Rubripirellula amarantea: one gene and its partner. The main gene of each other region encodes a partner of the protein of the gene in region 2 in a complex. Links are inferred from orthologs where the notes say so. Each region holds a gene or a part of one and is shown on either strand. Other genes may lie near its edges. The genes, in order: hisH and hisF.

Region 1 (8,231 bases), 780 kb from region 2 along the record:
CGGTAATGTGCAATCGAGAAACCTTTCCCTCGAAAACGCTGTCGGCCCAATCTGATACTTTCTTCAGTTCTTCCTGACGCCCAAACATTGGGTCTTCGACCACCCACGGCACCACGGACGTTGGCGGCAGTCCCAGTCGCGCCAAACGCATCGCCGTAGGTCGTTCCGACGGATGCCGATCGAGCATCTCAACACAGGCATCACGAATCAGGTCCGGGACAATTTGTTTCAGACCACCCAGATTCTCGATAATGAGATCCGTGTCGACTTCCATGTCACCGAATCGAGGTGTGAATGCTTCTTCGCCACGAAGGCTTGTCGGAAAATGCGAGGTTGCTTTCGCGACGATGTACAACGCATCGGCTACGACGAGACCAAGAGAATAAATATCGCCAGCGGGCAAGTAACGCTGCTGACAAATTGCCTCCGGTGCAGTGTACCGCAACGTAGCGATAAATAACCCGCTCGCATGAGACGCTTGGTCGTTGAGCTCGTAATAGTCTACAAGGCTGTAGTCAATGATCACGCCACGATTGTTTTCATCAACCATCAAGTTGTGAGGCTTGATGTCGCGATGAACCAAACCGTGCGCGTGCAACACAGCCAAGCCGGTCGCGTAGTCACGAATGAGCGTAAGCAACGTTGCAAACGCCTGCTCGGGTTCCATGTTGGCGATGCGGCGAATCGCTTCAGCCAACGTCGTTCCACGAACCTCGTTCATGCTTAAAGCTGTGTAATCGTCGATCTGGTAGATGCGATCCGCTTTGACAAGATTGGGATGCTCGATTGTTAGCATCCGCCGGAATCCAATTCGGTTCCGCAGCAGCATTTCTTTGTTGCGTGGCTTTAATACTTTTAGCACGCAATGCCGGTCTCGCTCGGCGTCGTACGCGCGAAAGACCCAACCACTACTGCCGGCACCTAACAGCTTCTCAAGAGTGAATTGCCCGAATTGATCCCCATTCTTCCATGGGGAAGGAATGTTGTGATCATCGCTGTCGGTCTCTTTGCTTGATTGCCAACGGACAGGTGTTTCGCGATGTCGATCAAACAGTTCGAAATTGTCAGACATGGTGAGCTTGCAAGGTGGGTGACCGATTCGGCGGCAAACGCTGCATCGCTTGCTGTACTTTCCTCTACTTCTCTCCTGGCAACATCAAATCGGTTTCGGATCGATTATAGAGACTCGTGTCGTGCGTGATATTCTAAATCATCAACAAATCCGCAATTGCAGCGTGTTAATCCCACCTACGCACTACAGGGGTCCCGCAGACGCAGTACTGGCATCATTGGTCAAATCGTAATGACCTGACCGCCCGCGGCATCACTGCGGCGGCATGCATCAAGGACCAACTGCGTTCGTCGTGCCAAATCGTGATAACGTGCATCGACTTCGCCCGTAATTGCCGCTTCGGCCAAACGTGTGACCATCGCAATCTCTTGAGCTCCCGCCCGATCACACGCCGGTTCATCGAACTTAACCGTTTCGCTGTTGCGATGGAAATGCCAGCGACATCCGTCGATCAACAGTTGGTGGTGATGCACGTCGTAATGGGTGTGATCGCCCAATAAAGGCAAAACAAAGTCGTCCAAGCTGACATAGCCCTGCTCGCCTGAAATCCACGCGGTCTGCTGATTTTCACACAAAAAAGAGCAGTAAAACGAGGCTGTTACTCCACCCTCGAAGGTCATGTCTGCAGCAAACTCGCCAGGCACGTCCGAAGCAGAACCCTCCCCCTTTATAGGTGTGACGGTAGAAGCCCGTATTGACTGCGGCATGTGACCTCCCATGATGCCCAGCGTGAACCGGATGCAATACCACCCCAGGTCACCGAGGCATCCATGCGGTTCAAGCGTGGCGTCGGTCCGAATATTAGAGGACTTGAAGGTGGCGTCACCAGCGAACGAGAAGTGAGTTTGTATTCGCCTCACCTTTCCAATGGGTGATTCGTTAAGCAACGTCGACTTGAGTGCTTCCCAACGCTGCGAATGATCAAACATCACACCGTCGATGAACTGAACACCGGCCGCTTCGCAAGCACCAACCATCTCTTCAAGATCGGAACTGTGAATCGCGACTGGCTTTTCACACAGCACGTGCTTGCCCGCCTTGGCGGCAGCTACCACGTATGACTTGCGAAGCCCGGTGGGCAGCGGGACGTAGATGGCGTCAATGTCGGGATCAGCAATCAACGATTCATAATCACCGACGGCTTGCACAGATTGTTCCGGAGCCGTTTGCGCGCTGCATTCGTCAATGAACCGCTGCGCCTTGGCCTCGTTACGACTAGCCACCGCGACCACGCATCCATTTTCGCTGACTTCGATCGCGTTCCAGATTTTCCTTGCGATTCCAGCAGTGCTTAGAATTCCCCAGCGGCAGGTCGACTTGCTCATGTTGTGTTTGATCTAACTAAGTTCAGGTTCTGGAATCGCTACGTCATAGACCCAGCGGTAAGTGTCCTTTAGGTTTCCCGACAACGTCTCGCGTTGCAACACACGAACTAATGACGCTTCCGTAACAACTTCACCCACCACAGCTTCGATCGCAAGTTCACCACTCACTCGATAGCTGCTGCCGAGAAACTTTGGTGTCTCTTTCACTCGACAGGCGATGTCGAAACGAATGGAATTGGGTTGCTGAGGATTACGGCCAACGCTGATGCTCCAATGACCGCGACCGGCTCCCCCCACCCCTAGGATTGTTGGTTGATCGTTGATTGGCTCGAGCGAGATCTGCTGAATCGGGGGCGAGTCGGGCCAATCATTCTCGGCATCCGAATCGATACTACGAGCGACCTCGGTGTCGTCAACGAGTATGCGATGAACAAACCGATCTTCGTTCCAAGAGTACTCAACAGCCAAACGTCCGTCGCTGTTCACCGACCGATGGACAATCAAAGAGCTGGGTTTTGGTGAAACAGACATACATAGCTTGCGAAAGGAGAAGTTGAATTAAGACGCGTTGGACGTTGCAGGCAACTTCTCGAATGCAGCTAAAACCTTCAACCCATCGGCTTGGCTTTTTTCTGGGTGGAACTGCGTTGCAAAGATATTGTCTTTCCAAACCATCGCACAGAATTTTTCGCCGTACTCACATTCCAGTGCCACGACACCGGGGTCGGTCGGGCGAACATAGTATGAGTGAACAAAATAGAAGTGAGTTCCCGTTTCGATGTCCGCAAGCACCGGTGCGTCGTGTTTCTTAACAACGCTATTCCACCCCATGTGCGGCACTTTCCGCTGGGGCGCTGGCGCGAACCGCACGACGTCACCGGCAATCACTCCCAGCCCTTCATGTTCACCGTGTTCAAACCCTCGCTCGAACAACAATTGAAGCCCTAAGCAGATACCCAAGAATGGGCGGCCCGAAGCAACAAAGTCCCGAATCGGTGAAGCGAGGTCGCGATGGTTGAGCTCTGCCATGGCGTCGCCGAAAGCTCCAACGCCAGGCAGAATAAGTTTTTCGGCCTGAGCTATTTCGCTTGGATCGGAACTGATTCGAGCTTCGCCACCGACTCGCTCGATAGCCTTCTGCACACTTCGCAGGTTGCCCATTTGGTAGTCGACGATGGTAATCATGAGCGCAAAGTTGGGTCCAAATAGTGTCGCAACGGGAAAACCCGGCCAGAATCGCGCACTCGTAGGCACGAGAATCAAGCGGGTGTAGGCACAAGAATCAAGCAGGTGCAGGCAATAGCGTAGCCCATCAATTGGCAATTTGGCACCGCCAGTTTACTATCGGACTCCCTCGCTACTGCCCAAGTTCGCTCTTTTTTGATCGCCCGATTTCCGATGTCCAATCCCGACGCCGATTCCCCCCTTGAATCGCCACCCAATCTGGAGTCGCTACGTCGCCTCATGCAGACGCTCCGCACGCGAGCCAATGAAATGCCGGAAGGCTCATACACGACCAAACTGCTTTCGGGTGGCCCGGAAAAGATCGGCGGAAAGATTCGTGAAGAGGCCGAAGAGATGATCGAGGCGGCCAGCGAAGAGGGCGATGCAGGTCGCGAGCATTTTATCTACGAGGCTGGCGACCTGATCTATCACGCGATGGTGCTACTTGCTTGGCGAGGCGTCGACATCGATGAAGTCGCCGCTGAACTGGCTCGCCGCGAAGGCACCTCTGGCTTGGCCGAAAAAGCCAGCCGCCAACCCAAATCCTAAGCCCCCACTCAACGCATACTCTTTTCGCGAAGCAACTTCCTTGGATTCTCAAAACAATCTCCGTATCGGCGTGCCGAGCAAAGGTCGACTCAGTGAAATCGCTGAGGAACTACTTTCGCAAGCCGGCCTAAAGTATCGTCGGCAAAACCGTGGCTTGTTCGCACGCGTGAGCGGCTTGCCCATCGACATCATCTTTCTGCGAACCGACGACATCCCGACTCTTTGCGCCGAAGGCGCGATCGACATGGGCGTCACCGGCAGCGACCTTGTCGAAGAATCCGGATACGGTGTTTCGGACAACGCATCGCCTATCGAAACTCGAATGCAACTCGGTGTCGGCCGTTGTCGTTTGGCGATCTGTATCCCTGATGATTCAGAGTTTAAATCCGCGAAGGACTTAGACACGAAGCGGATTGCGACGAGTTTTCCGACCGTCACCAAGACATACCTTGCCGCTCACCACGCGACTTCGCATCTGGTTTCCCTATCGGGTTCCGTCGAAGTCATGATTGGCTTGGGTGTGGCCGATGCGATCGTTGACCTTGTCGAAACGGGAAGCACATTAGCGGCGAACCGCTTGCGCATCCTTGAAGAGATCGGATCTTACGAGACAGTCCTGATCCAAGGAAAAAATTGTCGAGACAAAGAGACCGCGGATCGAGTCGTCCGTCGTCTCGAAGGCGTCGTGATTGCGCGAGACTACTCGTTGCTTGAGTACAACATTCTGCGATCGAAGCTGGCTGCGGCCGAAGCGATCACTCCCGGCTTCAATTCCCCCACGGTGAACTCGCTTGAGGATTCGGATTGGTGCAGCATCCGAGTGATGGTCAAACGTAAAGAGGTGATTGATGCGATGGAGAAGCTCGAAGCGCTCGGTGCATCGGCCATCATGGAAACAGCGATTTCTAATTGTCGCCTGTAGACTCGCCCCTCTCTTTCTACTGACTCCTCCTACAACGCCTCTCTCTACAACGCCTCTCTCAACAAAAAAGATTCCTAGTGACTGAACTGCCCATCGAAATTGATATCGCTGCGGTAAGCGCCATGCGAGCATCAGGCGAAGACTTCGTCCTGCTCGACGTACGCGAACAAGACGAATACGACTTTGCCAAAATTGACGGCAGCATGTTGATCGCGATGAGCGAACTCGGGGATCGCCTGGCGGACTTGGAACCCTATCGCGATTCCCACATCGTCGTGCATTGTCACCACGGGGGCCGAAGCTTGCGCGTAACACAAGTGTTACGCGAACAGGGATTTAGCAAGGTCCAAAACATGACGGGCGGCATTGACGCCTGGAGCCAACAGATCGATTCAAACGTACAGCGATACTAATGTCCAAACTCACCCGAATATTGATTGCCCTCGTTTTACTTGGCATTGGCACCGTCCCCGCACGTGCCGATGAATCCAAAAGTTCGCCAGCGACAGCAAGCGTCACCGAGTCGCCCGAAACCACCGATCCACTAGCGAGTTATCGCGATGCGGCAGTGAAGAAGTGGGAAGACGACATCGTGAAGTTTGAGGCCGCAGACGCGACAGTGAACTCAAACGATGATTCCATTTTGTTGCTCGGTAGCAGTAGCATCCGATTGTGGAATACCGCCGAAGTCGACCTCGTGCCGTTTCACGTTGTCAGACGAGGCTACGGCGGGGCGAAGTTTGATGATCTAGCGGTCTATGCCGAACGACTGATCCAACCTCATCGTTTTCGAGCGGTGGTGATCTTCGTCGCCAATGATATTACGGGCGACAAGGACGGCGCGAATGACAAGACTCTAGAACAGCTAAAGCCGCTGGTGGAACACGTCGTTTCGGTCGCGCACGCCCATCAACCTGAATCACAAGTGCTAATTGTCGAGGTCACTCCGACACCAAAGCGATTTCAAGTTTGGCCGAAGATCCGCGATTTCAATGCGATGTTGCGAGAACTCGCGTTGTCGACGCCACGAACTCATTTCATCGCAACCGCCGGCCAAGTCCTTGATACCGCCGGAAACCCACGTGACGAACTGTTTCGTGAGGACCAATTGCATTTGAATGCAAAAGGGTACGAACTTTGGTCGTCATTGATCCGCCGCCGTCTGATCGAAGTGCTGGAACAGGTCGCCCGAGAAGAGCATGCACCCAAGGAAAATAAAACGGCTGCTTTGCGATAGCTGAAGGAGACCGATTGGCGTTCGCTGACGGAAAACGGCAAATGTCAGCACCCGAGTATTGCCGGGAAAGGAAATGCTGCTATTTGCAGCGATGCAGTTCGGGGTGATACGGTTCGTGGTGATATGTATTGCCTGATTATTGGCTGCCGTTGACGAAAATCCGATCATCACGATTGGTCTGGCCCGCGCCCCCGGGCATTGGTTATCCTTCTCGACTATCGCCATGGTCAACACTGGCTAGCCCGCGAAAGATCGTGGGTCATTGAGGCGATTTTGTCATGGAGGACACTCGTGCAAACGATCAAAACAGCGGCCATCGTGGTCTTATTAATGTCGGTCATTTACGGCGCCTACGTCTCGTTGACCACTCCGCCCGAACCATTGCCGGCCGATGTCGAAGACATGCTGGTGATGGATGGCCAGAGCCTAGGTCCGATGGAATCAACTCTGCCGCCATCATTAGCTGAATTGGGTATCAGCGCCGGGGAAGTTGCTTCTCAGACGCCAACGTCCGCTGGCGAGGCCACTGAATTCGGAATTTCAGATGGCGAATCGGGCTTTGCCAGCACCTCGGGCTCAAACCCTAACTTCTCCAATTCGCTTTCCATGGCTGGCGGTTCAAACAACCAGAACGCGACCGCTGGATCGAACCAAGCGGATGGTGCTCTTGGTTTCCCCAACCAAAACACGCAAGTCTCGTCCGGCGTTTCCGCATCACTTTCGGATAATGACCTGCCGAACTTTGACACGGGCACTTCGGCGTCACTTGCATCCACTTCGCTCGATGGTAGCGCGAAGTCTGCACCACTTCCCGTGTCCAACGCGTTCAACGGCAAGTACCCCAACACCGGACGCAAGTTCGAAATGCCTGACCCGACGCAGTTGGAATCTGATCTCGGTGGTGCCCAGGCTTCGACAATGAAAGCCACCGCACCCGCTGGCGAAGTCGCTCAAGTGGCCGCAATCCATTCTGACGAAAACTTGGGTCTAGTGAATGCGATCCGCAGCGCCGACTTCCAGTACCAGAACGACCAACGACGCGAAGCACTTTCAACGCTCAGCATCTTCTACAGCACTCCCAATCTTTCAGGCGAACAACGCAGCGAACTTCTTTCACGCTTGGACCCATTGGCGGCGTCCGTGATTTATTCACGCGAACACCTTCTTGAGCGACCGTATCGGGTAGCTACCGACGAAACACTGATGGAAATCGCGGATCGCTACGAAGTACCTTGGCAACTTCTAGCGAACATCAATCAAGTCCGCGATCCCGTGGCAATCGTTCCAGGAACGGAATTGAAGGTCGTTCGCGGTCCGTTTCGTGCCGAAGTAGATCTGACCAACAGTGAACTGACGTTATTCCTTGGTGACCTGTATGCAGGCCGTTTCCCCATTGCTGTTGGTAACGACCCAGCACCAAAGTTGGGCACGTTTACCGTCCAAGACAAACAAACATCACGAACGTTCTACGATGCTTCGGGAGCCCCCGTGCCGCCCGGCACACCTGAGAATCCATACGGTGGAGCGTGGCTGGACCTGGGCGGACAACTCTGCATTCATGGCAGTCCGTATCCTACTCGCCCATCGGACCGCGGCTGCATCAGCTTGGCTGGCGATTTTGCTGACGACCTCTTCGGGATACTCTCGCAAGGATCTTCGGTCACGATCAAACGATAAACGTCAACAAGAGACGTCAACGAGAGACGCCAGAGGTCCCAGTCGGGCGTTTGGAATGAAACCTGAGTCCGATCCAAGACTCAAACCCGAGCTTGGACCGATACACCTGTAGCGGCCTACTCAAACGCGGCAAGACATTTTAGGCTGGCGCGGAAGTCTCAGCCTCATCCCTTCAGCCACCGCCAGCCGCCATGTCTTACTCTCGTGACCAACTGATTGAACTGC
Region 2 (8,258 bases):
AGCGGCATCATCGCGAAAGGAGCATGCAGCACCAGGATTGATGGTGAGAAGAACGGAATCTGCCTAGCGACCGGATACGACGCGGCATACTCGGCTCCGTAGGGACTCAATCCCTTCAGCAAAGCGATTGTCGGAAAGTACAATCCGTTATGAAAGTCGCAGAGCCCTTGGGAATCGTGGTCAAACGGTCCCGGAGTTTGGTACTGGATACCAATTCGAGCAATCGTCAGCCCCACGCCGAAGACAAAAATGCCGATCGCGATCATCGCGCCAAGTCGATGACCAAGCGTGAAGCGTTGACGTTCTATGCATGACATCTGATCTGGCGATTCCTGATCCGGTTTCGCTCGATTCGGTGGGGCTTGAGCGGTTGAGTGTGATGAAGACACTGGCAATAAAGAACCGAAAAGGATGTTGAGACAACGTGCTAAACGGTGAACCCGTAGAAAGGTTGACGCAGCAGGCAAGAACACACCGAATCAAGCCGGAACGACAATTTGCCAGCGAGATCCTGTTGTTGCAGCCTACGATCCTAGTTCAATCAACCGCCATTCCAAGCAGCCGCTTGGTCGCCACGGTCACATTAGGCTGACGCATCAGCGACTCGCCCACCAAAATCGCCTTCACGCCACCTTGGCCCAGGCGAATAACATCCTCATGCGTACGAATCCCGCTCTCGCCAACGACAAGCCGATCCTCTGGAATCAAGGGACGCAGGTTCAGCGTATGTTCAAGGGTTGTTTTGAAAGTCCGCAAATCACGATTGTTCACGCCCACCAACCGAGTTCCCGTCGCCAAAACGGCATCTAGATTACTCGGCTCGAACAGTTCAATAAGCGTTGCCATGCCCAATTCCGCCGCTTGATCATGCAGTTCAACCAACTCGCTTGGGGTCAAGCATTCGGCTATCAACAGCACGCAATCGGCACCGGCCGCTCGTGCCTGCAGGAGCTGATACCGGTCGACGATAAAGTCTTTGCGAAGCAGCGGCAAATCAACCGCTGCCCTGACTTGCTTCAAGTATTCCAACGAACCCTGAAAGAACGGTTCGTCGGTCAACACACTCAAACAAGCCGCACCGCCATCGCGATATGCCTGGGCCAATGTTGCTGGATCGAAATCTTCGCGAATCAAACCAGCCGACGGACTCGCTTTTTTTACTTCGGCAATCAACTGAACTTCATCACCGGCAGCGAGCGCGGCTACGAAATCGCGAGTCGATGGAAGATCAACGACTAACGCTTCGAGTTCATTCGCTGAAACCGAGGCTTGATCCGCAGCAATGGTTTCGCGAGTGCGAACCAAGATGTCATCGAGAATGGTCATCTGCGGATAGGCCTAGTGCTTGAAGTGCCGGCGTCCGGTCAGCACTAACGGAATCTCATGCTTGTCGCAAGCTTCGATCACTTCGTTATCACGCCGCGAACCGCCGGGCTGGATAATAGCAATCACACCGGCGTCAGCAGCGGCTTCAATGGAATCAGGAAAAGGGAAGAACGCATCGGAAGCGAGTACGCTTCCATCGGCACGATCACCGGCCTTATCGATCGAAATTTCAACGCTATCGACTCGGCTCATTTGTCCTGCACCCACGCCGATCAACGAGGTGTCCTTGGCAAGGACAATCGCGTTGCTCTTGACGTGCCGAACCATTTCCCAAGCAAAGGCAATATCGTCCCAAAGATCGTCATCGACCTTCGTCTTGGTGACGGTTTTCCACTGCAACGGTGAACTTGTCATCCGGTCGGCGTCTTGCACCAACATTCCACCGCTAATGAATCGGCGCTGGATAGGTGATTGCGGCAGATCCAAACGACCAACCTGCATCAAACGAACGTTCTCACTCCATCGAGGTTTTGTCGTCAAAAGCCCCACGGCTTCGGCTTGGAAGTCCGGAGCAACGATCGCTTCGATAAACAAGCCTGGTTCGCAAAGCAATTCTGCGGTTGCTCGGTCAACGGTTCGATTGAATCCAATCACGCTGCCAAAGGCACTAAGCGGATCGCCATCGAGAGCCTTTTGACACGCGACCGCCAATGACGAGTCGGTGGCTGCTCCGCACGGGTTGTTGTGCTTCATCACCGAAACGGCGGGGCTTCCAAAACCACGAACAATCTCAAGTGCCGAATCAAGGTCCAACAGGTTGTTGTAGGATAGTTCCTTGCCACTGATCTGGCGTGCCGAGACGAGGTTCGCCGAACGATCAGTAGGGTCAACGTAAACAGCGGCACGTTGATGCGGGTTTTCACCGTATCGCAATTGTGTCTTCCGACGTAGCGACAAGTTCAAGCTGGTCGGGAACTCGCCGCCGATCGTGTCACCTCGCATGAAGTCGGCGATCGCGCGATCGTATCCGGCTGTGTGATCAAAAGCCTCAGCGGCTAGTTGTTCACGCAGCTCGATCGTGGTTCCTTTGGTTTGATCAAGCTGAGCCAATATTTCGCCGTACTGCTCGGGGCTTGTCGCGACCGCAACATCCCCATGATTCTTAGCGGCAGCGCGGACCAAAGATGGCCCGCCGATGTCAATCTGCTCTACACATTCTTCACGAGTAGCTCCCGGACGCGATGCGGTTGCTGCGAACGGGTACAGATTTACAACGACCAAATCAAACGGCACGATTCCGTGTTCTTCGATCGCGTCCATGTGATCATCACGATCGCGAATCGCTAGAATTCCGCCGAAGATCTTCGGGTGCAGAGTTTTCACCCGGCCATCTAGCATTTCGGGAAACCCCGTGTATTCGGCAACGTCCAAGACATCGATGCCGGATTGTTCCAAGTGACGACGTGTACCGCCGGTGCTATAGATTTCAACGCCTGCAGCCTGCAAACCAGCGGCTAAGTCTGCTAGGCCAAGCTTATCACTAACGCTGATGATGGCGGTGCGAATAGGGACAACATCAGTCACAACAGGCTCTGGGGATTTGAAGGTTCAGCGAGTCGAAAAGTGCGGCCTCCATGACAACCACCATTCGTTCCAAAACGGCTCATTGCCGCGTCCATTGGTGTAGGTGCAAGGGCGGCTTTGGTCAACGGGGCGCCTGCCTTGCAAGCCAATTCAACGCGGTCTTGCCGGGTTGAGAATGGTACCACAGATGCCAAAAAACGACACCGCAAAGTTCGTTCTATAGACGGACCGTGATTCCAGCATCACGCATCACCTGTTTCGTTTCCGCAATGGTGTACTGTCCGAAATGAAAAATGCTTGCCGCCAATGCTGCGTCGGCCTTACCGAGCAAAATCGCATCCGCCAAATGCTGGGGGCATCCCGCGCCTCCACTGGCTACAACGGGAATTGAAACCGCCTCACTAACCGCTGACGTGATCGGTATGTCGAAGCCATCGCGTGTTCCGTCGGCATCCATGCTGGTCAATACGATCTCACCGGCCCCAAGCGATTCCACTTTCTTTGCCCATTCGACCGCCATTAGACCAGTAGGCTTTCGTCCACCGTTGATGTGAACTTCCCAAACTTCTTCACCATCTCGGATCACTCGCTTAGGGTCGATGTTGACGACAATGCACTGGCTGCCAAAACGATCAGCCGCACGTGCGACGAAATCAGGATCTTTGCACGCTGCCGAATTGATCGACACCTTGTCGCAGCCAGCCGACAATAGTGTCCGTACATCCTCAATCGTGCGGACGCCGCCGCCCACCGTCAGCGGCATGAAGACCACTTCGGCGGTGCGGCGAACCACATCAACAATGGTCTCACGTTGCTCGTGACTGGCCGTGATATCTAGAAATACCAATTCGTCGGCACCTTCTTGCTCATAGCGACGTGCGACTTCGACAGGGTCCCCCGCGTCTCGCAGGTTGACGAAATTGGTGCCCTTCACGACGCGACCTTCGTGGACGTCGAGGCAGGGAATGACACGAGCAGCAAGCATGGGAAGGTAAAGCCCTTAACGCGATCGAAGAATGTCGCCAGCGACTTGTCGGCACTGGTCCAAATATCCGCTGCCAAACAAGTTCAAATGGTTTAGCAGATGATAGAGAACATAAACGCTTACTCGTCGCCAGCAACCATCGGCCAGCGGAAACTCATCGTCATAGGCCTCGTAGAACTCGCCGGGACAGCCCCCAAACAGCTTCAACATCCCAAATTCAGCTTCCCGGCAGCCTCGGTAGGCCGCAGGGTCGATCATCACCGTGTTGCCGCTTTCACCCCAAAAGAAGTTGCCGCTCCACAAATCGCCATGCAACAACGACGTCGATTGTTCGCGTCCTGAAAGCAGCGAACTCATTTCGGTCATCACCCGATGGCAGCGATCGACGAGTTGACGATCGGCCAACCCCTGATCGACAGCCCATCGAAGTTGAAACCCAATGCGCTGCTGAGCCACAAATTCGGTCCAATCTTTTAGGGGTGCATTGAGTTGGCGAGCCGCTCCCAGAAAATTGTCGTGTCCTTCACCCATCGCATCACCGATTACCACGCCAACCGATTCACGGTGAAAGCGAGCCAATGAACGGCCGAACGCTGGGTAAGACTCGGCTTGCTGATCGCTTCGACAATGCCAGTCCATGACCAACCACGAGGCACCGGCAACAACCGCTACGGCTCGCGGCTGGGGAACGACGATCCCGTCCATCCGCTCGGCAACCGCCGCCAATTGACGCAATCCCTCGCTCTCGGCTTGAAAGTTCGCCTCGAACGACACATCGTTAGATTTCACGAACCAATCACCGTCGTCAGCCCTCACGCGGTAAGCGTCGCTGATACAGCCGCCACCGACGGAAACAACCGAAAACCCATTTAGCGAATTGGGCTCAAACGAACTGGGATCTTGCGATAGCAATTCGCGGACAATTTCCTTCGTGGGCTTCATGACATTTCTTTTACATTGTTTTGAAGTCGTTCAAACCTTTGAAAACGCGTATCTTCGTTCAATGGATGAGCCACACCTCTTCTCGTCCGTTTCAAAGGAATCCAGCGATGCAATTCTCTCGTCTCACCTGCCACTTGGCCATGATTGCGATCACTTGCATGATGGTCACGCAGACCACAAATGCCCAGATCTACACCGCCTTGCGTGACGGCGGTAAAGGAAGCGGCGATAACAAAGGAGATGGCCAGGCAAACATGCAACAGACCGGGCAATCCGAATCCGTCGATGTGCAAGTCCGACTATCCAACCCCACAATGTTATCGGGCAAGAACGAAACCAACTACGTTCGCATCTCCCTGAAGGGAACCGAGCCTGCCCAAACGCCCGAGGCACCTCCGGTAAATGTCGCGATCGTGATTGACACCAGCGGCTCGATGCAGGGCGGTAAAATTGAACAAGCTCGCAACGCCGCGATCGCTGCGATCGATCGTTTGCGAGACGACGACATCGTTTCGGTAGTGCTTTACGATTCCGTTGTCACCGTCTTGGTTCCTGCCACAAAGGCGTCGGATCGCGAGCTGATGAAATCCAAAATTCGCTCCATCAGGGCCGATGGAAGTACGGCATTGTTTGCGGGCGTGGCCAAAGGCGCCGCCGAAGTCCGGAAATTCCTTTCTAACAGCAGTGTTAATCGGGTAATTCTGCTATCCGATGGGCAGGCCAATATTGGCCCGAGCAGCCCTCGCGAACTCGAACGACTCGGTGCATCCCTCGTTAAGGAAGGCATCAGCGTCACCACGCTTGGGCTGGGACTCGGTTACAACGAAGACTTGATGAGCGGCTTGGCGGCATCAGGTAGTGGCAATCACATTTTCGTTGAAGAAGCTCAGGACTTGGTGGCTGTGTTTAACAACGAATTCAACGATTTGATGAGCGTTGTTGCGAGCGACTTCAAGATTAAAGTCACCACAAGCGATGCAGTCCGACCGGTTCGCGTGCTCGGCACCAAGGCCGACATTGTTGGGCACGAGGTCTACCTTCCGCTGGCGCAATTGTATTCCAAGCAAGAACGCTACTTTGTGCTCGAGGTCGAAGTGGACTCCGCCGAAGACGCCGAACAAGCTGGCCTGCTTTCGGTCGACGTTGACTACCAGGATTTAATCAGCGGATCACCGGCGAGCTTCCACACAGATGCAATCGTTCGCTTTACCCGTGACATCGCCGAAGTCAAAGCCGAACGAGATTACGAAACATTCGCGTACTGCAACGTTCAAATCGCCAACGAAAAGAATATCCGCGCGACGGCGTTGCGAGATGCCGGACAAATCGCTGAAGCGGAACGATTACTCACCAGCAACGCCATCTCTCTCGAACAGGTGTTGTTAGAGTGCCGTGAAAACGACGCACTGAACGTCTTGCCCGAACTTGAAGTCAATATCAAGTACAATCGCGATAGTGCCTCGATGGTCAAAGAAAAAGATTGGAACCGAAGTCGCAAGGTCATGCGAGGCAAGCAAAACGAAATTCAATCGCAACAAAGCAGTGGAATTTTGGACTACTTCCTGGGCGGCGGCAGGTCGGGCTCAAGCTCTGACTCTAGTTCTTCTAGGTAACGCTTCGATTGATCGCTGATGCCCAAACGCCTTTTCCTCGCACTGATACTGCTTGTTGCTGCACCGTTGGTGTTGTTGGGATGGCTATCCGCATCGCACTATCGTTCGCAAACGTCGCTGGCTCGCCAACGCATTGACGAATTGATGCAATCGCAATTGGCAGACTTCGAACTGCCTGTTGCGAGCGTCTTTGATGACTATGAAGATGCATTGCAAGACACCCCCAGTTCGATCAACGCCATCAGCCAGTTTGACCGCACAGTTCCCGCGATTCGAACCAGCATGATCGTTGACCGGCGGGGCAACTTGCTTTACCCGCCGCCACCGATCATGACATCGGGTGACGAAGCGATGCTCTATCGAGCATTACCCGCGATCATCGAAAGTCGCCCGCCGATGGGTGGCGACGACAATGCCAAGAGCAAGGCAAAGGCCAACTACGCGACTTCATCGGCGGTCTCATCAGCATGGCAAGTGTGGTTTCTGGACGAGGGTATGCAATTGATCTACTGGCAACGTTCGCCCGACGGCAAGTCCGACGTCGGGACGCTGCTGGAAAGGTCGCGCTGGATCGCCGATCTAGCCGCAGCACTCCCTGACCACGTCAACGTTCCAGCAACCGCTACCTCGTCTCGACGATCTTCGTACCCGTCGGACTCCTTCGTCAAACTTGAGTCCTTACGCCCCACGTTGGCCAAAGGCTTTGTTGGCTTAGTGGATGAACGACAGCAGATGATCTATCGGTGGGGCGATCGTTCCCAGCGACGTCCTCGCCCGATTGCGTCGCGAAATTTACCACCCCCTTTATCCGCATGGCGATTCGAACTTCATGATGATGATCCTATCCCTACAGCAGGCTTAATATCGACGCTCGCACCGCTCGCTGGGGTCGGAGTCGTTTTGCTGGCTCTGGGCGGTTACGTTCTAACGAGCGTTCGTCGACGAATGAAACAGGCTCAGGACAGAGTCAGTTTTGCCTCGCAAGTTTCCCATGAACTCCGCACGCCACTGACAAACATTCGGCTCTACGCCGAACTCGCCGAATCCGACCTGAAGAAGTTGCCATCGGGCGACGTTCGGGAGAGTTTGGCAAAACGATTAGGAGTGATCGATTGCGAAAGTCATCGACTCGGCAGGCTAGTATCGGGCGTCTTAGAAGTGATTCGCGATGGAAGACAGGCCAGACCACCACGATTGGCACTTGCCAATCCGAACGATGTTATCGAACAAGCGTTGACTCAGTTTTCGCCAAGCTTCGCCGGACTCGAAATCGATATCGACTCGCAGCTTGAGACTGATCGCGAAGTCATGATTGACTCGGACTTAGTTGAAATGATCCTGGTCAATCTATTTTCAAACGTTGAAAAGTATGCCGCATCTGGACGCTACCTGGGCGTACACTCTCGCTTCGACAACGACAACTTGGTCATTGATGTATCGGACCGCGGACCGGGTATCGCGGCTCGACATCGTCGAATGATTTTCGAACCCTTTGCAAGGCTTGACGACTCAACCACAGCGCCGAGCGGCACGGGCATCGGGTTGACGATCGCGCGCCGGTTGGCCCTACGTCATGATGGGTCGCTGAACTACGTCAACCGTGACCGTGGTGCGACGTTTCGTTTGAGCATTCCGATATCGAGAACATCCTCATGAAACTAAACATCTTGGTCGCCGAAGATGATCCCCATACGCGAGCCGCACTGTGCGAGGTGCTGCGTGGGGAAGGGCACAGCGTCATTGAAGCCGCGGATGGCAAGGAGGCCCAGTTCCGTTTCGACAAGAAGGCTCCTGATCTCGCGTGCCTT

What was found.
Region 1: the proteins of hisF (region 2) and hisH are in contact, whole or in part, in a crystal structure (PDB 6RU0), measured with the Thermotoga maritima proteins. The link is inferred for Rubripirellula amarantea from one-to-one orthologs. Residues at the interface, in WP_004080486.1 of Thermotoga maritima: Met1, Leu2, Ala3, Arg5, Ser40, Glu41, Asp45, Glu46, Ala70, Glu71, Ile73, Asp74, Ile75, Pro76, Phe77, Asp98, Lys99, Ser122, Gln123, Glu161, Thr195, Leu196, Asn247, Arg249, Glu251; in WP_004080484.1 of Thermotoga maritima: Asn15, Arg18, Arg22, Arg117, Leu118, Pro119, His120, Met121, Gly122, Trp123, Asn124, Asn134, Gly135, Tyr136, Tyr138, Val140, Tyr158, Glu180, Lys181, Ser182, Ser183, Lys184, Ile185.

The regions. Positions count from the first base shown.
Region 1 is NZ_SJPI01000001.1:2,800,385-2,808,615, reverse strand. What follows is about bases 1,770-4,579. They hold hisH (imidazole glycerol phosphate synthase subunit HisH), read right to left. Parts: upstream 3,583-4,579; coding sequence 2,956-3,582; downstream 1,770-2,955. Other genes in these bases: hisG (ATP phosphoribosyltransferase), read left to right, coding at 4,211-4,579; hisE (phosphoribosyl-ATP diphosphatase), read left to right, coding at 3,796-4,170; Pla22_RS10300 (hypothetical protein), read right to left, coding at 2,410-2,928; Pla22_RS10305 (Gfo/Idh/MocA family protein), read right to left, coding at 1,770-2,397. Outside these bases: Pla22_RS10310 (ATP-binding protein), read right to left, coding at 1-1,072; more of Pla22_RS10305, read right to left, coding at 1,294-1,769; more of hisG, read left to right, coding at 4,580-5,092; Pla22_RS10280 (rhodanese-like domain-containing protein), read left to right, coding at 5,170-5,505; Pla22_RS10275 (GDSL-type esterase/lipase family protein), read left to right, coding at 5,505-6,329; Pla22_RS10270 (L,D-transpeptidase family protein), read left to right, coding at 6,621-8,006; pyrE (orotate phosphoribosyltransferase), read left to right, coding at 8,198-8,231. UniProt on the Escherichia coli protein: IGPS catalyzes the conversion of PRFAR and glutamine to IGP, AICAR and glutamate. The HisH subunit catalyzes the hydrolysis of glutamine to glutamate and ammonia as part of the synthesis of IGP and AICAR.
Region 2 is NZ_SJPI01000001.1:2,023,529-2,031,786, reverse strand. Bases 2,012-4,848 are described here. They hold hisF (imidazole glycerol phosphate synthase subunit HisF), read right to left. Parts: upstream 3,896-4,848; coding sequence 3,128-3,895; downstream 2,012-3,127. Other genes in these bases: Pla22_RS07385 (fructosamine kinase family protein), read right to left, coding at 3,911-4,837; purH (bifunctional phosphoribosylaminoimidazolecarboxamide formyltransferase/IMP cyclohydrolase), read right to left, coding at 2,012-2,910. Also shown: Pla22_RS07405 (glycosyltransferase family 87 protein), read right to left, coding at 1-317; indole-3-glycerol phosphate synthase TrpC, read right to left, coding at 538-1,326; more of purH, read right to left, coding at 1,339-2,011; Pla22_RS07380 (vWA domain-containing protein), read left to right, coding at 4,945-6,450; Pla22_RS07375 (sensor histidine kinase), read left to right, coding at 6,469-8,106; Pla22_RS07370 (response regulator transcription factor), read left to right, coding at 8,103-8,258.